Regions from separate parts of the Kitasatospora sp. NPDC048722 genome, predicted to be linked through region 2. Evidence: riboswitches for the same ligand, from Rfam matches in the RefSeq annotation. Region 2 holds a riboswitch; the other holds the start of a gene.
The links. Region 2 has a riboswitch for cobalamin ahead of AB0C76_RS07365 (cobalamin biosynthesis protein). Riboswitches for the same ligand answer to the same signal wherever they lie in the genome.
Positions count from the first base shown of each region.

Region 1 (9,309 bases), on a different contig from region 2:
ACCCGGCCGAGGTAGCTGCCGTCGCGGGTGTCGACCTTGACCTTCTCGCCGGTGACGACGAAGAGCGGGACCTGGATCTCGGCACCGGTCTCCAGGGTGGCCGGCTTGGTGCCACCGGTGGAGCGGTCGCCCTGGACGCCCGGCTCGGTGTGCGCGATGACCAGCTCGACGGAGGTCGGGAGCTCGATGTAGAGCACCGAGCCCTCGTTGGTGGCGACCAGGGCCTCGAAGCCCTCCAGCAGGTAGTTGGCGGCGTCACCGACGACGGCCGGCTCGATGGTGAGCTGGTCGTAGGTGTCCATGTCCATGAACACGAAGTTCTCGCCGTCCTTGTACGAGAACTGCATGCCGCGCTTGTCGACGTTGGCGGTCTCGACCTTGGTGCCGGCGTTGAAGGTCTTGTCGACGACCTTGCCCGTCAGGACCTCCTTGAGCTTCGTACGCACGAAGGCCGGGCCCTTGCCGGGCTTGACGTGCTGGAACTCGACGACGGACCAGAGCTTGCCGCCCTCCAGCTTGAGGACCATGCCGTTCTTGAGATCGTTCGTGGAAGCCACGGGCGCACTTACTCCTGGATATAGCTGTCAAGGAACCAAGGGTCGCGTCCTGCCACCGGCGGCCCGGGGCCGCCGTCACAGGGCGAGGAGCTCCTTGGTGGTGATGGTGAGCAGCTCGGGCCCGCCCTCTTCGAGGGGGCGCACGACGAGCGTGTCCTCGATCCGGACCCCGCCCTTGCCCGGGATGTGTACCCCCGGACCGACGGTGACCGGTACGCGGCTGTCCAGTTTACCCATGTCCGCCGGGCCCAGGCGCGGCGCCTCCCGCATCTCCAGCCCGATGCCGTGGCCCACCGGGTGCGGGGAGGCCTCGGAGTAGCCGGCCGCGTCCAGGATCTGCCGCGCCGCCCGGTCGGGTACGCACTGCTCGACGCCGGGTCCGAGCGCCTCCCGCCCGGCCCGCTGCGCCCGGAACACCAGCCGGTGCAGCTCCACCTGCCAGGGCGCGGGGGCGGCGCCGATCACGAAGGTCCGGGCGGTCGACACGCCGTACCCGCGGTACTGGGCGCCGAGCACCACGGTCAGGAAGTCGCCCTCCTCGACCCGGCGGTCGGTCGGCTGGTGGGCGGGCTGGCCGGAGTGGCTGCCGGTGCCGACCGAGACCGGGAAGGCCGCCCGGTCGGCACCGTGGTCGATCATCCGGCGCTCCAGCTCCATCGCCAGGTGCCGCTCGGTGCGGCCGACCAGGATCGACTCCAGCAGCTCGCCGAGCGCCTGGTCGGCGATCTCGGCGGCGATCCGCAGATCGGCGATCTCGTGCTCGTCCTTGATCACCCGCAGCCGTTCGACGACCTGCCCCAGCTCGGCCAGCCGGACCCCCTCGGCCAGGCTCGCCACCGCGCGGTGGCGCAGGACGGTGAGGTCGTGCTCCTCCACCGCCATGGCCTGCACCCGCAGCCGCGAGGCCTCGGCCGCGGCCGCCAGCGCGGTGTCCGCCCCGGCCGGCACGGGGACCTGCGTGACGTCGGCGGCGATCAGGTGCTCCCCGGTGTCGTCCGGCGGCAGGTCGTCCGGCAGCGTCAGCAGCGCCCGTTCCCTGGTGAGCAGCAGGGTCGCGCCGCAGGGGGCGCAGCCGGTCAGGTACCGCACGTTGGCCGGCCGGGTGATCAGCGCCGCATCGGCCCCGGCCGCACTGCAGTGCTCCCGCAGCCGCTCCTGCCGACCCGCGTACGCATCAGACATGCGTCGAGCCTACGAACCCCGCCCCCGATCCGCCCGCCGAGAACCCCCGACGGGGGCGCGACCCTTACCCACCCACGCCCCCGGCGGCGCCGTCACCCCCCTTCCGGATCGACGAGCCCCCTCCGGTAGGCGGGCACGAGGTGCTGCGGGACGAGCAGCTCCCGCCCGTTCACCGTGATCGGGACGAGCTTCGGCGCGCTCGCCTTCCACCGGGCCCGGCGGTGCCGCGTGTTGCTGCGGGACGTCTTGCGCTTGGGTACGGCCATCGGGGTCTCCTATCGGGTGGCGTGCGGGGGCAGGGCCATCTCGCGGGCGTTCCTGATCGCCCGGGCCATCGCCCGCTGCCGGCGGACGGTCAGTCGGCCGAGCCGGCGGATGCGGATCTTGCCGCGGTCGGAGAGGAACTTCCGCAGGAGATCGGTGTCCTTGTAGTCGGCGTCCTCGATACCGGCTGTGACCAGCGCGTTGGGCTTGGGCCTCGGCGGGTTGAGTCGTTTACGCACAGTGATGATCCTCGGGCGACGGGGTCGAGCAGGTCGTGGAAGGCGTCGGGCAGTGCCTTCCAGCCGGATTCGCCGGTGGCGAGTTCGGCGTCGGTGAGCAGGCAGGAGTCGAGGAGGTGGGTGATCCCGTCCACGTCCAGGCCCGTGTGCGCGGTCGCGCGTGGGACGGCGAGGGTGGTCGCGTACTCGATCTGGTGGGCGAGGGCCTCCGCGCGGGTGCGGGGGTCCTCCGGTGCGGTGTGCTCGCCGTGCTCCACGAGGTCGTCGGGGACGGAGAGTTCGCCCGTGAGCCGGTCGGGGTCGACGGCGGTGACGACGCCCGCGAGCTCGACGGCCTCCTCCAGGGGCCGGCCGCCGACCTCGCCGCCGGCGATGACCTCGACGGCCGGGTGCGGATCGCTGCCGCCCCACAGTTCGACCACCGCGAGCCCGTGCCGCCCTTCGTCCGCGATCCGCAGCAGCCGGGGCAGCAGGTCCTCCCGCAGGGCGCAGCACGGGCAGTCGTTGAGCAGCCGCACGTCGGCCGGGTCGAACTCGCCGCCCGCGTCGCGCAGTCGGCGGTGGACGACACCGCGGGAGGCGTCCCGCAGGTCGTGGTGGAGGACCACGGCGTCGACCGCGCCGCGCACCAACTCCTCGACGGCACTCCGGCGGTGGTCGGCGTGCAGGCCGGCGACGACCACGACGGGCAGCCTGGTCCCGTCCGCGCCGCTCACCAGCCGGCCTTGCGGACGCCGGGCAGGTGGCCCGCGTGGGCGAGGGTGCGCAGGTTGATCCGGGAGAGGCCGAAGGCGCCGACGTAACCGCGCGGGCGGCCGTCGACGGTGTCGCGGTTGCGGACGCGGGTGGCGCTGGCGTCGCGCGGCTGGCGGGCGAGTTCGGCCCGGGCGGCGGCGCGCTCGGCGGGGGCGGTGCCGGGCTGGGCGACGATCCGCTTGAGCTCGGCACGGCGCCCGGCGTGGCGGGCGACGGTCTCACGCCGCCGCTCGTTCTTGGCGATCTTGCTCCGCTTGGCCATCAGACCCTCTCCCCCCGGGCCCGGATCCGGGCGACGGCGGCCTCGACCCCGATCGCGTCGATCGTGCGGATCCCCTTGGCGCTGAGCGCGAGCCGGACGTACCGGCCCTCACCCGGAAGCCAGTAGCGCTTGCGCTGGACGTTGGGGTCGAAGCGCCGCGGGGTGCGGCGGTGCGAGTGCGAGATCGCGTTGCCGAAGCCGGGCCGGCGGCCGGTGAGCTGGCAGTGGGCGGACATGGGGGGCTCCAGGAACGGTCCGGGAATGGGCGGGACGGAGGTCACGTTAAACCACATGAAAATGACATCCATTTCGGTGTACGGTTCCAACCCGGCCCCGAACCGCCGCACCACCGACCCTCGGGAGGACCACATGGCCCGCAGCGAACTGCGCCCCGTCATCAAGCTCCGCTCCACCGCCGGCACCGGCTACACGTACGTGACCCGCAAGAACCGCCGGAACGACCCGGACCGGACGGTGCTGCGCAAGTACGACCCGGTCGCGCGCGAGCACGTCGACTTCCGCGAAGAGCGCTGACCGGAGACCACCGCACGAAGAACGCCGCACCCCCCACCGAGGAGGCACCCCCGTGAAGCCCGGAATCCACCCCGCCTACCGACCCGTCGTCTTCCGCGACAAGGTCGGCGGCCTCTCCTTCCTCACGCGCTCGACGGTCACCAGCGACCGCACGGTCGAGTGGGAGGACGGCAACACCTACCCGGTCATCGACGTCGAGATCTCCTCGGCGAGCCACCCCTTCTACACCGGCCAGTCCCGCGTGCTCGACACCGCGGGCCGCGTCGAGCGCTTCCGCCGGCGCTACGGCCACCAGCACAGCTGACCCGGAACGACCGAGTCGGAACGCGCGCGACGGCGCCTCCCCGCCCTGGGGAGGCGCCGTCGCGCCAGGCGTGCGGCAGGCGTGCTCAGGTGCGTTCGGCGCCCCAGCGCTTCTCGACTCCGGCCAGCTTCCAGTAGGCGATCGCCGCGGCCCAGACCACGACGAACAGCCCGGCGATCGCGTAACCGACGTTGTCGAGCGAGATGTCCGCGATCCAGCCGGTGACCGGATCGGTCAGGTCCAGCTTCTCGTGCAGCACGCCGACCAGCTCGATCGTGCCGATGATGAACGCCACCGCGATCGACAGCCCGGTGATCGTCAGGTTGTAGTACACCTTGCGCACCGGGTTGGAGAACGCCCACTGGTACGCGAAGTTCATGAACGTCCCGTCCAGCGTGTCGAACAGGCTCATCCCCGCCGCGAACAGCAGCGGCAGGCAGACGATCGCGTACCAGGGCAGGCCGGCCGCCGCACCCGAGCCGGCCATCACCATCAGGGTCACCTCGGTCGCGGTGTCGAAGCCGAGGCCGAGCACCATGCCCACCGGGAACATCTGGCCGGGCCGGGTGATCGAGCGGGTCGCCCGGTTCAGCACCCGGGCCATGAACCCGCGCGCGTTGAGGTGCTGCTCCAGCTCGGCCTCGTCGTACTGCCCGGCGCGCATCGCCCGGAACACCTTCAGGATGCCGAGCAGCGCCGCCAGGTTGAGGGCGCCGATCAGGTAGAGGAACACACCGGAGGTGGTGGTGCCGATCATGCCGAGCCACTGGTGGGTGGTCGACTCGTCGTCCATCAGAGTGTTCGCCAGCTGCGCGCCGCCCGCGACCAGGGCGGCCATGACGACCACCATCGACGAGTGCCCGAGGGCGAACCAGAAGCCCACCGAGACCGGCCGCTTGCCGTCGGCCATCAGCTTGCGGGTGGTGTTGTCGATCACCGCGATGTGGTCGGCGTCGAACGCGTGCCGCATGCCGAGCGTGTACGCCGTGATGCCGAGGCCCACCCCGAAGACCTGGGTGCCGACGGCGTAGTTGTGCGGCGCCACCAGGAAGACGAGGGTCCCGAACGCCACCACGTGCATGGCCAGGATCACCCCCATCAGTCCGGCGGTGCGGACGGTGTCCTCTCTCTTCCACCGGAAGGTGGGCAGCACGGCGGGCGCGGCCTCGGGGGCGGCGGTTTCGGGCAGGGTCATCGTCGGATCACGCTCCAGCACCTCGTGGAAAGACGTTCGTGAGATGCCGTGGCCGGTCTCCTGGCTGACGGGGCTCCCGTACCCGCCTTCCCAGGCGCGCGAAGCGCCCAGTGGCGTCTGGGTACGGGCGGACTCCCCCGATCACAGTGGCGAGGGCCGCTCCGGACTGGGACCCCTGAGGGTCCGTCACCGGTCTTCCCGAGCACCACGGCGGGGAACACCGTAGGGGTCCCGGGCTGACCCTTGCAAGGCTGCGTACCTGCGCAGGTGTCCAGGATCACAGGTCGTGAGCTGCCAGAATGTCTGCATGCATCTCGTACCGGCCGACCGCGCGGGCCACCGCACCATCGACGGACACCGGGTCTGCGAGGCCATCGCCGCGATCGGTGACGCCGCGCACGTCCGCTCGTGGTCCGAGCGGTTCTCCCTGCTCTCCGACCCCGGCCGGCTCGCGATCCTGCTCGCCCTGCACCGCGCCGGACCGCTCGCCGTCACCGACCTCGCCGTCGCCACCGGCATGCGCGACCCGGCCGTCTCACAGGCCCTGCGGCTGCTGCGGACGGCCGGCGTGGTCGCCGGGGACAAGGACGGACGCGTCGTGCGCTACCGGCTCGTCGACGAGAGCATGCGCCCCCTGCTCGACGAGTGCGCCGCGGCCGACCACGAGGAGCCCGCCGCCGCGGCGGGCTGACCGGCACCCCGGAATCACCACGGGGAGCGGGCCCGGTGAGTACGATCATGGCGTGCCGACCCATCCCCACGCCTGGCCCGCCGACCGCTGGAACACCCGGCCGGTCAGGGCGCGCGTGCTGGCGGTCGCCCGCACCCTCACCTCCGCCACCCGGGTCCTCGACGTCCTCACGCTCCTGAACCGTGACGGCATCGAGCGCTACGCCACCGTCAACCCCGGCTCCGCCTTCGCCGACGGCCTCGACGACTACCTGCGCGGCCTGCCCGGCATCACCCTGCTGGACTGGGAGGACGCCGTCCGGCGCCGCTTCGACCTGGCCGTCGCCTGCGCCGTCCACTCCTCGATGCACCGCCTCGACGCCCGGCTCGTCGTCCTCCCGCACGGCGCCGGCTACAACCGCCTGGTGACCGAGTCCACCGGCGACACCGTCAGCGCCGCCGGCCTCTCCCGCAACGAACTCACCCACCGCGGCCGGGTCTTCGTCGACGTCCTCGGCCTCTCCCACCCGGAACAGCTCGACCGGCTGCGGGGCTTCTGCCCCGAGGCGCTGGACGTCGCCCAGGTCGTCGGCGACCCGTGCTTCGACCGCATGCTCCGCAGCCTGCGCCTGCGCGACGCCTACCGGGCCGCCCTCGGCGCCGTCGACGGCCGGCGGCTCGTCGTCGTCAACTCCACCTGGAGCGGGCACTCGTTATTCGGCCGCCGCCCCGACCTGCCCCGGCGCCTCGTCCGCCGGCTCCCCGCCGACGAGTACGCGGTCGCCGTCGTCCTCCACCCCAACATCTGGAACCGGCACGACCCCGAGGCCCTGCTCGACGACGCCCTTCGGATGGGCCTGCGCCTCGTCCCGCCCCACCAGGGCTGGCAGGCCGCCCTCGTCGCCGCCGACTGCCTGATCGGCGACCACGGCTCGGTGTCCGTCTACGGCGCCGCCCTGGAACGCCCCACCCTGCTCGTCGCCACCGGCGCCGCCGAACTCGACCCGCACTCCCCCACCCACGCCTTCGGCCAGGCCGCCCCCGCGCTCGACCCCGACGGCGACCTCGCCGCCCAGCTCGAACAGGCCCTGCAGAAGCAGGACCCGGCCGCCCTGCGCCCGATCACCGACCGCTCCCTCGCCCACCGCGGCCGGTCCGCCGAGGTGCTGCGCCCACTGCTCTACTCCTTCCTGGACGGGCTGGACGAACCGGACGACGAACCCCTCCTGCCGCCCTACCCCAAGCCGGTCCCCCTCCCCGGCACCCCCGAAGGCCCGACCGCCTACGACGTCGAGGGCGCGAGCGAGGGCACCGAGGTCAGCCTGCGGCGCTACCCCTTCGACCCCGACGACCACACCCCGCGCGGCTTCCACGCCCTCACCGACGAACACCCGGGCGACGCCCTGCGCTACACCGCCGAGGTCCTCGCCCGGACGGAGACGCGCGCCGAACTCCCCGCCGGACGCTGGCTCGCCGACACCGCCGCCGCACTCCCCGGCCTCGCCGTCGCGGTGGCCGCCCTGGGCCCGGCCCGCCACCTCGTCCGGCTGCGCACCGGCCTGCTCCTGGAAGCCCGCGCCGAACGGACCTGGGGCAGCGCCGAACCCCACCTCGACCCGCTGCTCCTCGGCTCCGCCGTGGCCCACTGGCTCACCACCGGCGGCGACCCGGCCGGCCTCCCCGCGCACGGACTCACCATCCGCACCGGCGAACACCGCACCCGGGTCTCGTTCACCACCGGGCCGTAGGAGGACGTCCTAGCGCGCCCTCAGTTCCTGCAAACGCTCCCGGCTGCGCTCCGCGAGCGCCTCGTCGCCCAGTTCCTCCGCGAGCTCGACGAGCAGCGTGTGCGCCTGCGCCTCCTTGGCGTACTGGCTCAGCCCGGCCGCCCGCCGCGCGCAGTCGGCGGCGTCCGCGACCGCGAGGTCCGGCCGCCCCAACGCGCGGTGCGCCCGGGCGCGCACCAGCGGCAGCTTCATCAGCATGTCGGTGTCCTCGGTCTCGACGGCCCTCGCGCGAGCCTCGTCGAGGACGGTCAGCGCCTCCTCCGCCCGGCCGTCCGCGATCAGCGCCTGCGCGACGTTGTAGCTCTGGACGATCTCACCGTGCACGTCGCCCCGGTTCTCCTCCAGCGCCAGGGAGAAGCGCTCCACCGCCCGTGCCGTCCGCCCGTCGGCCAGGCAGAGCAGCCCGTCCGTCTCGTGCAGCACGCCGGCGAGCCTCCGGTCGGTCACCAGTGGCACCTGCTCCGCGGCGAGCGCCAACTGCTCGGCCGCGAGCGGGAACTCCCGCCGCTCGTAGTAGGCGCGGGCGAGCTGGTTGCGCATCCGCACGACGGCGTCGGGCTGGTTGTCCCACTGCGCCGACTCGACGCCGAGCCGGTGGGTGGCGATCAGGTCCTCGTAGTGCTTGCGGCCGTGGTACAGCGGCCACAGCGACTCGCAGAGCCGCCACACCTCGCCGTGCCACCCCTGCCCGGCCGCCGCTTCCACCACCGCGCGCAGGTCGGCCCGTTCGGCCTGGAACCACTCCAGGGCCGCCCCGTACGAGCCGAAGCCCGGCAGGTCGTCGCCGCTCGGCTCCTGCACCCGCAGCCGCGCCCCCATCGCGCGGTCCGCCACCGACGCCCGCCCCCTGAAGTACGCGACGACCCGGGCCAGGAGCTCGGCCCGGCCGGGCAGTTCGCGCGCACAGGCGTGGGCGTGCGTCCGGACGACGTCGTGGGCCTGGAAGAGCTCCTCCGGGCCGTCGTCGACCACGACGTCCAGCAGGTGCGCGCCGCACAGCTCGTCCAGGGCCTCCTCCGCGTCGTCGATGCCGGTCGCCCCGGCCAGTTCGGCCGACACGAAGGGGCCGGGATGCACGCCGATCAGGTGGTAGAGCGCCTGGGCCGGCGTCGAGAGCCGCTCGTAGACCGGGTCGTAGGTCCGGCGGAGGTTCCCCTCGTCGTTGTTCAGAATGGCCAACTTGCTGTCCCAGTCCGCTAGTTCGGCCACCACCTGGCCCACCGAGAGGCGGCTGCGGCCCAGCAGCTGGCTCCCGACCGCGTTGAGGGCGAGTGGCAGGCCCGCACACCGCTCCACCAGTGCCGCGACTTCGCCGTCGGTGCCGCGCCCGGCACTCAGCCAGCCGCGCACCAGGGCGGCGGCGGCCACCTCGTTCAGCCGGTCCAGCTGCAGCACCTCGGCACCGTCCATCCGCAGCGCGTCCAGGCGCTGCCGGCCCGCCGCCACCAGCAGCCCGCTCGTCGGCAGCAGAGCGCGGACCTCGGCGGCGTGCTCGACGTTGTCGAGGAAGACCAGGCAGCGCTGCCCGGCGGTGGCCGTCCGGAACTCCCCGAACCGCTC
Region 1 is NZ_JBEZGX010000027.1:90,618-99,926, forward strand. It holds gene efp (elongation factor P) at 1-557, opposite strand, end outside; gene AB0C76_RS21055 (aminopeptidase P family protein) at 633-1,739, opposite strand; gene rpmF (50S ribosomal protein L32) at 1,832-2,005, opposite strand; gene rpsR (30S ribosomal protein S18) at 2,015-2,200, opposite strand; partial or broken gene AB0C76_RS21070 (GTP-binding protein) at 2,425-2,958, opposite strand; gene rpsN (30S ribosomal protein S14) at 2,955-3,260, opposite strand; gene rpmB (50S ribosomal protein L28) at 3,260-3,496, opposite strand; gene rpmG (50S ribosomal protein L33) at 3,630-3,794, shown strand; gene AB0C76_RS21090 (type B 50S ribosomal protein L31) at 3,847-4,098, shown strand; gene AB0C76_RS21095 (HoxN/HupN/NixA family nickel/cobalt transporter) at 4,184-5,293, opposite strand; cobalamin riboswitch at 5,326-5,518, opposite strand; gene AB0C76_RS21100 (metalloregulator ArsR/SmtB family transcription factor) at 5,601-5,984, shown strand; gene AB0C76_RS21105 (hypothetical protein) at 6,037-7,710, shown strand; gene AB0C76_RS21110 (AAA family ATPase) at 7,720-9,309, opposite strand, start outside.
Region 1: another riboswitch for cobalamin. It lies ahead of AB0C76_RS21095 (HoxN/HupN/NixA family nickel/cobalt transporter); the one in region 2 lies ahead of AB0C76_RS07365 (cobalamin biosynthesis protein).

Region 2 (9,309 bases):
CCGCGGCCAGCGCGCCGAGCTCCGCGACCGGCCTGGTGTGGCCGGCCCGGACCGCGTCGCGGCGGGCGGTGGCGGGCAGGTCGAGCACCGGCGAGTCCAGGACGATCCCGGCGATCGCCCCCGACCAGGCCGAACGGGCCGCGGCGTGCAGGCACATCGTGGCGCCCACCGACCAGCCGTAGAGGATCACCCGGCCGGCGCCGCTGTCGAGGGCGAGCCGCACGGCCGACTCCACGTCGCGCCACTCGGTCTCACCGAAGTGGCTGAGCCCGTCCGGCGAGGCGGGGGCGCCCTGGTCGCCGCGGTAGGTGACGGCGAGGGCGGGCAGCGCGAGGCGCTGGAGGACGGGCAGCACGGGGAGCGTCTGGGAGCGGTCGGCGCCGGGGCCGTGCACGAGGACCACCCAGGTGCCGCGCTTGCCGTCCAGGCGCCAGGCGGGCATCGCGCCCAGCTCGCCGGCGACGGCGGTCTCGGTGAACGGGAGGCCGAGGGAGGTCGTCGGGTCGCCGAGGTGCACGCGCGGGGTGAACCGGACCTCGGTGCCGGGCGTCAGGGTGCCCCGGTCGGCGCGGACCAGGCGGCGGGTGACGCCCTGTTCGTCGCTGTGCAGGATGTCGTCGACGACGGCGTGGCCGTCGCCGTCCCACTCCAGCGCCCAGCGGCCGGGGTGGAGGGCCGAGGGCGTCCGGTTGAAGGTGATCCGGCCGGCGGCGAGGCTCTGCACCAGGACGGGTCCGGACTCCGGCACGGCGGTCTCCGGCCGCACCAGCCGCTCGGACGCCCGCCGGCCGACGACCAGCACGGCGACCCCGGTGCCGACGGCGGCCGCTGCCACGGCGGCTGCGGTTCCCCAACGCATATCGCTCCCCGCTCTGTGAGTCTGCTGGGGACAAGTTCACTGGCGGGTGGGGGCGGCGGCCAGGCGGGATGGGCTGTACGGGGGACGGGGGGGAGACGGGGGACGGGGCGGGGTCAGACCGGGATCTCCGTTTGGATGCGGCCGAGGAGTTCCCAGAAGCGCGGCGCCAGGGGGCGGTCGCGCGGGGGGAGGGTGGGCGTCGCGGCACCCCAGTGCGGGGAGGAGACCTGGTGCTCCTGGTGCAGGGCCGTCAGGACGGCCGCGAGGTCGTCCTCGTGGACCGGCACGAGCCGCGCGACCGCCCGCAGGTGGGGCTGCCAGCGCCCGTCCACGCACCTGCGCAGCCGCTGGTCGAGCTCGGCGCCGCGGCCCGTGACCTCCACGAGTTCGGTGAGCCGCAGTCCGAGCACCTGGGCGAGCGCGTGCGTCCGCTCCTCGTCGCCGTCCCACGTCCCGGTGAGTTCGGCCTCCTGGTAGACGCGCAGGGCGACGCCGATGCGACGGGCGGCGGTGTCCTGGCTCAGTTCGCGGGCCACGCGGTGGTCGCGCAGGAGGGCCGGGCGGGTGCCCATGAGCTGGGCGGGCGGGCACCACAGGGCGCGCGCGAGGGCGATGAACTCCTCCTCGGTGGGGCGCAGCTCTCCGCTCTCCCAGGCGATGACGTGCGTGGGCAGCAGCCGGACGCCGTGCGCGGCCATGCCGCGGGCGACCTGTCCGGGGGTCAGGCCGAGCCCGGCGCGGTGGGCGCGGGCCGCGGCGGGCGAGAACGGCACCGGGGACAAGGCGGGAGGCTGTCTTCGTCGCATGTGAACGAACGCTAGGGCCGGTACGAACGGGCCCCCCAGCCGCCGAACGCACGAAGCGCCGCGGGAGGCGCGCGCGCACCGCTGGAGGATCGCACGAGATGTCATGCTCCTGCGGCGGCCGTACTCGGAGGTAGTGACGGGGCGTTCGGGGGCGCGCGCCGGGCCTCCCGCGTGTGACCAACCCCTCCGTGACCTCGGTTGACTCCCGGTTCGGCCGCGTGATGGGATCCCAGGGCCAAACGGAGGCATGCAGAGGAAGCCGGTGCGAGTCCGGCGCGGTCCCGCCACTGTCACCGGGGAGCACGGCCGGAACGATTCCCTCCTTGCCCGCCGACGGGCAGGAGGGGCCCACAGGCGGACCGTCAGTCTTCGCTGACGGGCTGCCGGAAGGCTCCGGAGGTGCGTTCGACCCGGAAGCCAGGAGACTCTCGCCCCCGGTACGTCGATCCAGGGCGCGGACCCTGAGTGAGGACTCGCACGCGATGCAGGCTGCCCCGACCCGCCGAGCCCTCCCCTGTCCCCCGCCGTCGTGCGCCCGCTGACCAGCGCCGCCGCGTTCGCGGTCGGCGCCGTCGCGGGCTACCTGGCGGACGCCCGCTACGCCGACCCCCGCCGCGGCCACCCGGTGGCCGTCTTCGGCGGTGCGGCGACCCGCCTGGAGCGCCGGATGTGGCGCGACGACCGGGCCGCCGGGGCCGCGTACACGGCGCTCTGCGTGGGCGCCGTCGCGGCGGGCGCGGTGGTGCTGGAGCGGACGGCCGGCCGCAGGCCGCTGGGGCGGGCCGCGCTGGCCGCCGCCGCGACCTGGACGGTGCTCGGCGGCACCTCGCTGACCCGGGAGGCGCGCACGATCGGCCGGGCGCTGGCCGCGGGCGACCTGCCCGCCGCCCGGGAGCGGCTGCCGCACCTGTGCGGGCGCGACCCGAGCGCACTGGACGGGCAGCAGATCGCCCGCGCCGTCGTGGAGTCGGTGGCCGAGAACACCGCGGACGCCGTCGTGAACGCGCTGGCCTGGGGCGCGCTCGCCGGCACGCCCGGCCTGCTGGCCTTCCGCGCCGTCAACACGCTGGACGCGATGGTGGGCCACCGCTCGCCGCGCCACGCCCGGTTCGGCTGGGCCTCGGCCCGGCTGGACGACGTGGCGGGCTGGCCCGGCGCCCGGCTGACGGCGCTGCTCACGGTGGCCGCCGCGCCGCAGCCGCGGACCGCCTGGCGGGTGTGGCGGCGGGACGGTTCGGCGCACCCGAGCCCGAACGCGGGGCAGGCCGAGTCGGCGTTCGCGGGCGCCGTGGGCGTGCGGCTGGGCGGCACGCTGCGGTACGGCGAGCGCGTCGAGCACCGGCCGGTGCTGGGCGCGGAGCTGCGGCCGGTGACGGTGGACGACATCGAGCGGGCCTGCGCGCTGTCGCGGCGGGTGGGCGCGCTGGCACTGGGTACGACGGTCGCGGGGCACGTCCTGCTGCGATCGCTGCTGAGGAGGGGAAGGGCATGACCAACGCGCTGCTGGTCGCGGGGACGACCTCGGACGCGGGCAAGAGCGTCGTCACGGCGGGCATCTGCCGCTGGCTGGCCCGCCGTGGCGTCCGGGTGGCGCCGTTCAAGGCGCAGAACATGTCACTGAACTCCTTCGTGACGGCCGACGGCGCCGAGATCGGCCGCGCCCAGGCGATGCAGGCCCAGGCCGCCCGGGTGGAGCCGGAGGCGGCGATGAACCCGGTGCTGCTCAAGCCCGGCGCGGACGGCCGCAGCCAGGTGGTGCTGCTGGGCAGGCCGGTCGCCGAGGTGGGCGCGCTGGACTACCGCGAGCGCAAGCCCGTCCTGCTGGAGCGCGCCCTGGAGTGCCTGGCGGACCTGCGCCGGCGGTACGACGTGGTGGTGTGCGAGGGCGCGGGCTCGCCCGCCGAGATCAACCTGCGCGACCGGGACATCGCCAACATGGGCCTGGCGACGGCCGCCCGGTTGCCCGTCGTGGTGGTCGGCGACATCGACCGCGGCGGCGTGTTCGCGGCGATGTTCGGGACACTGGCGCTGCTGTCCGAGGAGGACCAGCGGCACGTGGCCGGCTGGTTCGTCAACAAGTTCCGCGGGGACGCCCGGCTGCTGGCGCCCGGCCTGGAGATGCTGCACGGCCTGACCGGCCGTCCGGTGCTCGGCACGCTGCCGATGCTGCCGGGGCTGTGGCTGGACGCCGAGGACTCCCTGGACCTGTCGACGGTCGTGGACCGGGTCGACGGGCGCGGGCCGCTCGGGGCGGACGTGCTGCGGGTGGCCGTGGTGCGCTTCCCGCGGCTGTCGAACTTCACCGACCTGGACGCGCTGGCGCAGGAGCCCGGCGTCCTCGTCCGCTGGGCGACCAGGCCGGAGGAACTCGCCGACGCCGACCTCGTCGTGCTGCCCGGCACCCGGGCCACCGTGGCCGACCTCGCCTGGCTGCGCGAGCGCGGGCTGGAACCGGCGCTGCGGGCGCGGGCGGCGGCCGGGAAGCCCGTCCTCGGGGTCTGCGGCGGCTACCAGATGCTGGCGGGCTCGATCGTCGACGACGTCGAGTCCAAGGCCGGTGCCGTCGACGCGCTCGGCCTGCTGCCGACGCACGTGCGGTTCGGCGTGGAGAAGGTGCTCGCCCGGCCGGTCGGCGAGGCGTACGGGCAGCGGGTCGAGGGCTACGAGATCCACCACGGGGTGGTCGCGGTCGAGGGAGGCGAGCCCTTCCTCGACGGGTGCCGGGTGGGCTCGGTGTGGGGCACCACCTGGCACGGCGCGCTGGAGAACGACGGGTTCCGCCGGGAGTTCCTGCGCGAGGTGGCCGCGCTGGCGGGCCGCGCGTTCGTCCCGGCACCGGACACCTCGTTCGCCGAGGCGCGCGAGGCCCGGCTGGACCGCCTGGGGGACCTGATCGAGGAGCACGCGGACACCGACGCGCTGTGGAAGCTGATCGAGGGCGGGGTGCCGGCGGCCGGATCGCTGCCGTTCCTGCCGCCCGGTGCGCCTGAGGAGGCTGGCAAGGCATGAGTGACGTCCGCTACCCGTTCACCGCGGTCGTCGGGATGGCCGACCTGCGGCTCGGACTGCTGCTGAACGCGGTCTCCCCGGCCGTGGGCGGCGTGCTGGTGCGCGGCGAGAAGGGCACCGCCAAGTCGACGATGGTCCGTGCGCTGGCCGGCCTGCTGCCGTCCATCGCCACGGTCGACGACTGCCGCTTCTCCTGCGACCCGGCCGCGCCCGACCCGCAGTGCCCGGACGGACCGCACGCCTCCTCCGGGAACAGTGAACGGCCCTCCCAGCTGGTCGAGTTGCCGGTCGGCGTGGCCGAGGACCGGATCGTCGGCTCGCTCGACCTGGAGCGCGCGCTCGCCGAGGGCGTCAAGGCGTACGAGCCCGGGCTGCTCGCCAAGGCGCACCGCGGGGTGCTCTACATCGACGAGGTGAACCTGCTCCAGGACCACGTCGTCGACCTGCTGCTGGACGCCGCCGCGATGGGCCGCTCCTACGTCGAGCGCGAGGGCGTCTCGGTACGGCACGCGGCCCGGTTCCTGCTGGTCGGCACGATGAACCCGGAGGAGGGCGAGCTGCGGCCGCAGCTGCTCGACCGCTTCGGCCTGACCGTGGAGATCGCCGCGACGCGCGACCCGGCCGAGCGCGCCGAGGTCGTCCGGCGCCGGCTCGCCTACGACGCGGACCCGGCCGGCTTCGCGGCGCGGTTCGCCGACGAGGAGCGGGCGCTCGCCGAACGGATCACCGCCGCACGGGAGTTGCTGCCCAAGGTCGAGCTCAAGGACGTGGCACTCCGGCAGATCACGGCCGTGTGCGCCGCGTTCGAGGTGGACGGGCTGCGCGCCGACATCGTCATGGCGCGGACGGCCGTCGCGCTGGCCGCGTGGGACGGCCGCACGGAGGTGCTGGAGGAGGACGTGCGCAAGGCCGCCCAGCTCGCGCTGCCGCACCGGCGCCGCCGCAACCCGTTCGACGCGCCCGGACTGGACGAGGAACAGCTGGACCGGACGCTGGAGGAACACGCGCAGCCCGAGGACTCCCCGGAGGACTCCCCCGAGACGGAAGCTGACGGCGACGGCCCGGACGGTGACGGTGACGGTCCCGGCCCCGGCCCCGGCGACGACGGCGGCCCCGGCCCGGACGGCGGCGGCGCACCGGAGCCCGAGGGCGGTCCGCAGGCCCCGGAGGCCGCCGCCTCGGACCTCGCCGAGCAGCAGCCCGTCCCGGCCCAGCACCCCGCCCCCGCGCGGGAGTCCGCGCCGGTCGCGGCCGGCGACCCGTACCGCACCCGGCTGTTCGCCGTGCGCGGCACCGGCCACGGCGCGCAGGGCCGCCGCTCCCCCGCCGAGACCGACAGCGGGTACACCGTCCGCGCGCGGCGCCCCCAGGGCGCCCTCAGCCGCCTGCACCTGACCGCCACCCTCCAGGCCGCCGCGCCGCACCAGGTGGCGCGCGGGCGCTCCGGCGCCGCGCTCGTGCTGCGCAAGGACGACTTCCGCGAGCAGGTGCGCAAGGGCCGCGAGTCCAACCTGGTGCTGTTCGTCGTCGACGCCTCCGGCTCGATGGCCGCCCGGCAGCGGATGACCGCCGTCAAGGGCGCCGTGCTGTCGCTGCTGATGGACGCCTACCAGCGGCGCGACAAGATCGGCATGATCACCTTCCGCGGCGCGGGCGCCGAGCTGGCGCTCCCGCCGACCTCGTCCGTCGAGGTCGGCGCGGCCCGGCTGGAGTCGCTGCCCACCGGCGGCCGGACCCCGCTGGCCGCCGGCCTGCTGCGCGCCCACGAGGTGCTGCGGATCGAGCGGCTGCGCGACCCGGCCCGCCGCCCGCTGGTCGTCGTCGTCACCGACGGACGGGCCACCGGCGGTCGCGACGCACTCGCGCAGTCCCGGCGCGCGGCCGGGCTGTTCGCCGCCCAGGGCGTCGCGAGCGTCGTCCTGGACTGCGAGTCCGGCCCCGTCCGGCTCGGCCTCGCCCGCACCCTCGCCGGGCACCTCGGCGGCACCTCCGTCACCCTGGACGAGCTGCGCGCCGAGGGCGTCGCCTCGCTCGTCCGCGAAAGTCGCGACAACCGTGCAACCACCATGCGAAAGGCGGCCTGAGCAGCATGCCCAAGGGTGTTCCCGAGAGCGTTCCCGACGACGGCCTGACGACCCGCCAGCGCCGCACGCAGCCGATCACCGCCGTGCACACCGGCCCCGGCAAGGGCAAGTCCACGGCCGCGTTCGGCATGGCGCTGCGGGCCTGGAACCAGGGCTGGTCCGTCGGGGTGTTCCAGTTCGTGAAGTCCGCCAAGTGGAAGGTGGGCGAGGAGAACGCGCTGCGCGTCCTCGGCGCCTCCGGCGAGGGCGGCACCGTCGACTGGCACAAGATGGGCTCCGGCTGGTCGTGGATCCAGCGCTCCAGCGAGATGGAGATGGACAGCGAGGCCGCCGCCAAGGAGGGCTGGGAGCAGGTCAAGCGCGACCTCGCGGCCGAGACCTACCGCTTCTACGTGCTCGACGAGTTCACCTATCCGATGCACTGGGGCTGGGTCGACCCGGAGGAGGTCGTGTCCGTGCTCAAGGACCGGCCGGGCAGCCAGCACGTCGTCATCACCGGCCGGTACGCCCCCGAGGCGCTCACCGGCTTCGCCGACCTCGTCACCGAGATGACCAAGGTCAAGCACCCCATGGACGCCGGCCGCAAGGGCCAGCGCGGCATCGAGTGGTGATTCCTTGAGCATCCCCCGCCTCGTCGTCGCCGCGCCCTCCTCGGGCGCGGGCAAGACCACCGTCGCCACCGGCCTGATCGCCGCGCTCGCCGCCCGCGGGCTCGCGGTCTCCCCGCACAAGGTCGGCCCGGACTACATCGACCCCGGCTACCACGCGCTGGCCGCCGGGCGCCCGGGACGCAACCTGGACGCCTTCCTGTGCGGGCCGGAGCGGATCGCGCCGCTGTTCCTGCACGGCGCGGCCGGGGCCGACGTCGCCGTCGTCGAGGGCGTCATGGGGCTGTTCGACGGGGCGTCGGGGCGCGGGGAGCTGGCGTCCACCGCGCACGTCGGCAAGCTGCTGCGCGCGCCGGTGGTGCTCGTGGTGGACGGCAGCTCGCAGTCCCGGTCGGTGGCCGCGCTGGTGCACGGCTTCGCCTCCTGGGACCCGGAGGTGCGGCTCGCGGGGGTGATCCTCAACCGGGTCGCCTCCGACCGCCACGAGCAGCTGCTGCGCGAGGCCCTGGAGGAGGGCTCCGGCGTGCCCGTGCTGGGCGCGCTGCGCCGCTCCACGGCCGTCGCGACGCCCTCGCGCCACCTCGGGCTGATCCCGGCCGTGGAGCGGTCGGCGGAGGCCCTGAAGGCCGTCGCGGACATGGGGGACCTCGTCGCCGCCTCGGTGGACCTGGACGCGGTGCTGGCGCTGGCCAGGACCGCACCGGCATTGGACGCCGAGCCGTGGGACCCGGCGGCCGAGGTCGCACCGGTCGCCGGTCGGCCCCGGATCGCCGTGGCGGGCGGCGCCGCGTTCTCCTTCTCGTACGCCGAGAACGCCGAACTCCTCGCCGCCGCCGGGGCGGAGGTCGTCCCCTTCGACCCGCTGCACGCCTCGGGGCTGCCCGAGGGAACCGCCGGGCTCGTCATCGGCGGCGGGTTCCCCGAGCTGTACGTCCGGGAGCTGAGCGGGAACGCACGACTGCGCTCGGCGATCCGGGAGTTCGCCGCCGCCGGCGGACCGATCGCGGCCGAGTGCGCCGGACTGCTCTACCTGGGGCGGGAACTGGACGGAAGACCGATGTGCGGCGTGCTCGACACCACCGCCCGGATGACCGAACGGCTCACCCTCGGCTACCGGGAGGCCGTCGCCCTGCACGACTCCCCGCTCGGCCCGGCCGGCACCCGGCTGCGCGGCCACGAGTTCCACCGCACGGTCTGCGAGCCGGCCGCGGGCGACCACCCCGCCTGGGGCTGGCGCCAGCCCACCGGCCCCCGCACCGAGGGCTTCGCCGGCGGCAACGTCCACGCCTCCTACCTGCACCTGCACTGGGCCGGCACCCCGGAACTCGCCACGTCCTTCGCCTCCGCCGCAGCGGCCTACGGGGGTTCGCGCTGAACGTCATCGTCCTCAACGGAGGCTCCAGCTCGGGCAAGTCGAGCATCGCGCGCCACCTCCAGGACCTGCTGCCGGAGCCGTGGCTGCACCTCGGCACGGACACCCTGGTCGACGCGCTGCCGCCACGGCTGCGCGAGGGCGGCGAGGGGATCGGTGGTCTGGCGGGCGAGGACGCCGACGGTGTGGTGAGCGTCGGACCGGCGTTCGCGGCGCTCGACGCGGCCTGGACGACCGGGGTCGCGGCGATGGCGCGGGCCGGCGCCCGGATCGTGGTCGACGAGGTCTTCCTCGGCGGCGCGGCCTCGCAGCAGCGGTGGCGGGCGGCGCTGGACGGCCTGGACGTGCTCTGGGTCGGCGTGCGCTGCGACGCCGCCGTCGCGAGCGCCCGGGAGGCGGCGCGCGGCGACCGGGCCGCCGGGATGGCCGCGGCGCAGGCGGAAGCGGTGCACTCCGGTGTGACGTACGACGTGGAGGTGGACACCTCCCGGACGGATGCGGTCGGTTGCGCCCGAATCGTCCTCGGGCACCTCCCCGGGTGCGATCGACTGCCCGCCAGAACCGTCGAGAG
Region 2 is NZ_JBEZGX010000006.1:112,172-121,480, reverse strand. It holds gene AB0C76_RS07375 (hypothetical protein) at 1-835, opposite strand, end outside; gene AB0C76_RS07370 (helix-turn-helix transcriptional regulator) at 973-1,641, opposite strand; cobalamin riboswitch at 1,917-2,093, shown strand; gene AB0C76_RS07365 (cobalamin biosynthesis protein) at 2,195-3,157, shown strand; gene AB0C76_RS07360 (cobyric acid synthase) at 3,154-4,674, shown strand; gene AB0C76_RS07355 (putative cobaltochelatase) at 4,671-6,758, shown strand; gene cobO (cob(I)yrinic acid a,c-diamide adenosyltransferase) at 6,764-7,369, shown strand; gene AB0C76_RS07345 (cobyrinate a,c-diamide synthase) at 7,374-8,741, shown strand; partial or broken gene cpt (chloramphenicol phosphotransferase CPT) at 8,738-9,259, shown strand.